2 regions of the Clostridium sp. TJA032 genome follow, and region 2 is predicted to be linked to the other one. Evidence: riboswitches for the same ligand, from Rfam matches in the RefSeq annotation. Region 2 holds a riboswitch; the other holds the start of a gene.

Region 1 (3,220 bases), on a different contig from region 2:
TAAAAGAGTTGGATTTTAAAAAGGAAGCCTATAATACAAAAAAGTTTAGAGAGCTTAATAAAAATGTAGCTTGTGTTGAAGCACCTATAGTTATTGATGAGCTAACCTCTGAAAAAATTCTTACTATGGAATATATAGATGGTTTTAAGATTACAGACCTTAAAGTTTTAAAAGAAAATGGTTATGATGTTTATGATGTAGCGGATAAATTAGCAAATTCTTTCTTTAAGCAGATTTTTGAAGATGGATTTTTTCATGGAGACCCTCATCCTGGTAATTTATTTATAAAAGAAGGAAAGATTTGTTATATAGATTTTGGATTAGTTGGAACATTAGAATCAAATTTAAAAAATTGGTTAAACAAGGCAATGATAGCTATGGTTTTAAATGATATAGATACCTTAGTTGATTTTGTAAATATAATAGGCATAAAAAAAGGAAAAGTAGATTATTCAGTACTATATGATGACTTGAAAAATATAGTAGCTAAATATATAAATGCTTCTTTAAAGTCAATAAAAATATCTGATGTTCTTAAGGAAATATTTGAAATTGCAGAAAGAAACAATATACAGTTTCCAAAGGAGTTAGTAACTTTAGTTAGGTCAACAGTTATATTAGAGGGAGTTATAGCTAAAATAGACCCTGATTTAGAAATAATGGAATGTATATATCCTTATGTTAGAGAAAAAAACAAAGAAGAAATTTTAAAAAGTTTAACTAAAGATAAATTAATGGCTGATGCATATAAATTTGTTTCAAAAAGTATTGAAGTACCAGATAAATTTTCAGAGCTTGTAGACAGTTTAACTAAGGGAAGGGCTAAGTTACAACTTCAGATGAAGGATGCAGAAAAGCCTTTAGCTGATTTAAATAAAATGGTCAATAGAATAGCTTTTGCCTTAATAGTTGGTTGTATGATAATTGGTTCTTCTTTAGTTGTAAATGCAAAAATAGGACCTACTTTTCAAGGAGTTCCTATTTTAGGATTAATAGGTTTTATAGTAGCTGGAGTTTTTGGATTTTGGTTACTAGTATCTATAATAAGATCTGGATTTTTTTAATAAAAAGAGACTTTTTTTAATAAACAGTTAATAAACTTATTAAATGCTTGAAAGAATTAAGGTTATACTGTATAAATGTATACAAATATAACAAGTTAAAAGTGAATTATTTAATGAAGATGTAGAGGTGCGAGAATCAAGATTACTAAAATGGAGTTTAAGTGATGTTGAAGTTTTAGGAAAGGGATTATCGCCGAAGTTTTTAGCTGATACTTTAAAGCTAAATGCTGGGTTTGTATAGAATATATACAAAACTGTCACATAAAAATGTGGAGAGCTATCATCTTAGGGAATTAAACAAACAAAAATTTATTTGAAAAAGTAATTTTATTGAACGTTGAGACCTTAGGTTGATTAAGCCTAAGGTCTTTTTTTATAAATTCTATGATAAAAATAAGGGAAAGCCTCTATAAATTAATTCACTTTATAATTTAAAGGAGGATTTTTTATGAAAAACAAAACTAGATTTAAAGTTTTTCTAGCGGTTTTTGTCATGACAATGCTATGTTCAACTTTAGTTTTTGCTTCTGAGGAAGTAGCAGCAGCAAATTCAGCTAAATTTGGAATGTGGACAATATTACCACCTATAGTATCAATTGTTCTAGCATTTTTAACTAAGAATGTTGTTGTCTCGTTGTTTATAGGAACAATAACAGGATGTATAATGCTTCAATTAAATGGAACTAATATACTTGGTGCCTTAGTTCAAGGATTTATTGATTTTACTTACAGAGCTTTAAATTCCTTAGCAGACCCTTGGAATGCAGGAATAATACTTCAAGTTTTAGTTATTGGAGGAGTTATTCATTTAGTAGCTAAAATGGGAGGTGCAAAGGCTATAGCAGAGGCTTTAGCAAGAAAGGCTAAAACAGTTAAAAGTGCTCAACTTACTACTTGGCTTTTAGGATTAGCAGTTTTCTTTGATGATTATGCAAACTCTTTAATAGTAGGACCTATAATGAGACCAGTTACAGATAAATTAGGAGTTTCAAGAGAAAAATTAGCCTTTGTAATAGATGCAACAGCAGCACCTATTGCAGGATTAGCAATAATATCAACTTGGATAGGATTAGAAGTTGGACTAATAGGAGATTCATTAAAAACAGTTGGAATAGAGACTGATGGTTTTGGAGTTTTTTTAGAAACTATACCTTATAGATTTTATAATATATTAATTTTAGCTTTTGTTGTTATATCGGCTATAACTTTAAGAGAATTTGGACCTATGCTTAAAGCAGAGAGAAGGGCTAGAAGAGGAGAAGTTTCACCAAAGGTTACAGAGGTATCTTCAGAAAGTGAAGATTTAGAACCTATAAAAGGAATTAAGTTAAGCATATGGAATGCAATAATTCCTATTGGAGTTTTAATTATTTCCTCCTTAGTAGGATTTTATTATAGTGGATGGATAACCGTAATGGGAGGAGAAGATTTAGCAATTATAGAGATAATGAATAATGCACCTTTTAGCTTTGCTAGCATACAAGCAGCTTTCTCTAATGCTGATGCATCTATAGTTTTATTCCAATCAGCTTTATTAGCAACTATAGTAGCACTTTTAATGGGAGTTGGTAAAAAAATATTTACAATATCAGAAGGTATTGGTATTTGGATTGAAGGCATGAAAGGTCTTTTAATAACAGGAGTAATTCTTATTTTAGCTTGGTCTTTAAGTTCTGTAATTAAGGAATTAGGAACTGCATCCTATTTAGTAGGTGTTTTATCTGATGCTATTCCAGGATTTTTATTACCATCTATTATATTTATACTAGGTTCTATAATAGCTTTTGCTACGGGAACAGCTTATGGAACTATGGGGATTTTAATGCCTCTTGCAATACCTTTAGCTTTTGCAATAAATCCAGAGTGGAATTTTGTTATTGTAAGCACTTCAGCAGTTTTAACTGGAGCTATTTTTGGAGATCATTGTTCTCCAATTTCAGATACTACAATACTTTCTTCTACAGGTGCAGGATGTGACCATATAGAACACGTTAGAACACAGATATGGTATTCTGTTTTTGTAGGAATTGTAACTGTTGTATTTGGTTATATTCCAGCTGGATTAGGGTTAAGTATTTTCATAATACTTCCATTATCTTTAGTAGCATTATTTGTACTAACTATGATATTTGGTAAAAAGGTAGATGAAAGAGTAG
Region 2 (3,220 bases):
ATTCAAACAAAACTTATCTTCCTTACCTTTAACTAGAACATCCCCCTCTTTTACGTTACCTTTTACGTCGTCTTTTTTTAATTCTAAAACATTTCCATCTTCATCTTCACATACGATAAAATGTCCTTCTATTCTATCTACTACTATTTCTTTCATTTTATACTCCTTGTTCCGAATATTAGTCTTTAGAATAATTTAATTAAAATAAAATTATCCTTCAATAATTTTAGAATTTTTTACCTTTAGTAATCTTAAAGTATCAAATATAAGTATATCATAAATTACCATAAGTTTGTAAACTTTAATTCATAGTTTTACCCTTAAGTTTCATAAATATTTTAGTATTATTTTATCAATTTATTATGTCTTTTTTGTGTCTTTAAAATTTAAATATTTAAATCTTTAAGAAATAATTTTTAAAAAAACTTAACTATTAAATAAAATCCTAAAAATAAAATTCTTATTTTCTTATACTTCCCTTTTATTATATACTTTAATTCTCTTTTATTTAATAAAAAAAGTTGTATAGTTATTTCTATACAACTTTAAAAAATTAAAAACATTCATTTTTAAGCAAATCTTCATAAGTTTCTCTTTTGCACATAAGCTTTGATAACCCTTGATTTACACTTACAACTGCCGCTTTAGGAATTTTGTTATAGTTATTTGCCATAGAGTACCCATAAGCACCAGTAGACATAATTGCTAATATATCTCCCGTTTCCATTTTAGGCATTTCTATTGAATTTAAAAGCACATCTCCTGACTCACAACATTTTCCCGCTACAGTAACTACTTCCTTATAATTATTAAAAACTCTATTAGCTATTAAGGAATCATAATTTGCACTATATAAAGCGGGTCTTATATTATCACTCATTCCCCCATCTACACTTACATATTTTCTTATGCTAGGAATTTCTTTAATAGCTCCTACAGTATAAAGTGTTATTCCAGCATTTCCAACTATACTTCTTCCTGGCTCAACTGTAAGTATAGGAAGCTTCATATTTAATTCTTCACAAACCTCATCAGCTTTATTTATTATTGATAAACAATATTCTTCTATTTCTTTTGGAGTATCCTCATCAGTATAATATATACCAAAGCCACCACCTAAATCTAATTCTTCTATTTCATAGCCTAAATTTTCTTTTATGCTTTTTATAAGCTTTAACATAATTTCTGTAGCATCTTCATAAGGCTCTAAATCAAATATTTGAGAACCTATATGACAATGTAATCCCTTAAGGTCTATATACTCTAAAGCTAAGGCTTTTTTAATAACTTCATAAACAGTATTTCCAAGTACGGGAAATCCAAATTTAGAATCTATTTGACCTGTTTTTATATAGTCATGAGTATGAGCTTCTATACCTGGAGTTATTCTTAAATAAACTTTTTGAATAATACCATAATCTCTTGCTATAGAATTTAAAAGTTCTAACTCATGTATATTATCCACTATAAATCTTCCAATTTTCAATCTTACTCCTAAATCTATTTCATAATCTGATTTATTATTACCATGAAAATATATTCTTTCCATAGGAAAACCTGCTCTATATGCAGTATATAATTCTCCTCCAGAAACAACATCTAAATATAAATTTTCCTCTTTAACTAAGTTGCACATAGCCATATTTATAAAAGCTTTCCCAGCATAAGTAACTCTATTTCCTCTTTCATTACACTTCATAGCTTTATAATATCTTCTACAATTATCTCTTATTAATTCTTCATCAATAACATATAAAGGAGTTCCATATTCATTAGCTAAAGCTTTAGCTTTTATTCCTCCAATATATAATTCATTTTCTTCTACCTTCATTGTTCCAAATAATCTCATATTTTTCCCTCCACAAATTTCTAGTTGTAGAGTATAAAAGTATGCAAAGCTATCGATTTTATAAAAATAAAAACAGCAAAGGAACACCCTTGCTGCTTTAATCGCAACTTAGCGTACCTTGTAGCACTCCACTTTTTTCAAAGTGACAGTTATATGCATATTATACATATACCCAGAAAATTTGATTACCATCTCATTTTCTTCGGCCATAATTCCTTTCACTATACATAAACGTTTGTCAACTGCTTATAGCTACTCTTAATTACAGCACCTCTACTTTGGTCCTATTTTAAACTTATTTATTTTTATTATATTAATTATTGTTTATAATCTTACTAAAAACTTTTAAATAATGCAATAGTATAAATTAAAATTATCAATAAAAAATTTATACCTTACAACTATTTCCTTCACATCTAAAGGCTTTAGTTCCTTCATATCCTATTTCTTTTAATACCTTTTTAACTACTCTTTTGCCTATACTATCCTCATTTAATTCACAAAGAGCATCTTCTATATTATACCAAGCCACTCCTTCTACTTCTTCAGATTTTTTTATTTCTCCAGTTTCATAATAAGCTAAATACGTTAACATAAGTAATTCTTTTCCTTTTACAAAATCACTACCTAAGTATTTTATATCTTTAACAGTTATTCCTGTTTCTTCTTTAACTTCTCTATATACAGTTTCTTCTGCAGTCTCATCAACTCCTACATAACCTGAGATAAGCACCTTAGAATTTTCATAAATATAACTTTGTTTTAAAAGAAGTATTTCATCCTTCTTTATAACAGCAACCACAACACAAGGCTTAGGCAAATCAAAAAACATCATATTATGTTTACTACAATAAGGCACATTTCCTTCATCCCAACTATCTTTAAGCTCTAATTTTTCACCGCATAATGGACAATATTTAAATTTCATAATCACTCTCTTTAGTAAAGCAAATATATTACCTTCTATAATATATTTTAAAAATTTATCTAACCTTATATATGTTAAATTAAAATATATTTCCCTTATGTAAATTTAAAAACCTAATTTAATATGATTTATAAATTTTCTCTATTTTAACTAAGAATAGTAATATAGATTACGCTAACTAAAGTTCACCACCTTTCATATTCTAAAATACTTCTATTATTTTATATGAACATAAATTTGAAAATTAAAATTGATTTTCTAAATAAAATTTTATTAAATATAATTATAAAATTATTTCTATAGGCTTAAGTAATTCTATCTCCTCTTCAGTAACTTTACAATTATAACAAAAAATATCTACACCTTCATTTTTAGCTAATCTTAAAGCTTCTGAAAATTTAGGGTCTTTTTCATCATTTGGAGAAAAATTAATCACCTTCTCT

The links. Region 2 has a riboswitch for lysine ahead of lysA (diaminopimelate decarboxylase). Riboswitches for the same ligand answer to the same signal wherever they lie in the genome.
Region 1: it holds a riboswitch for lysine, as region 2 does, so the genes downstream of both, AC4FRL_RS09805 (Na+/H+ antiporter NhaC family protein) here and lysA (diaminopimelate decarboxylase) in region 2, are expected to answer to the same signal.

What each region holds. Positions count from the first base shown of each region.
Region 1 covers NZ_JBZEFB010000004.1:79,068-82,287, reverse strand. The annotation lists gene AC4FRL_RS09810 (ABC1 kinase family protein) at 1-1,064, shown strand, start outside; lysine riboswitch at 1,179-1,352, shown strand; gene AC4FRL_RS09805 (Na+/H+ antiporter NhaC family protein) at 1,513-3,220, shown strand, end outside.
Region 2 covers NZ_JBZEFB010000001.1:1,159-4,378, reverse strand. The annotation lists gene AC4FRL_RS00035 (DUF3006 domain-containing protein) at 1-156, opposite strand, end outside; gene lysA (diaminopimelate decarboxylase) at 554-1,849, opposite strand; lysine riboswitch at 1,963-2,133, opposite strand; gene AC4FRL_RS00025 (NAD(+) diphosphatase) at 2,238-2,777, opposite strand; gene sfsA (DNA/RNA nuclease SfsA) at 3,061-3,220, opposite strand, start outside.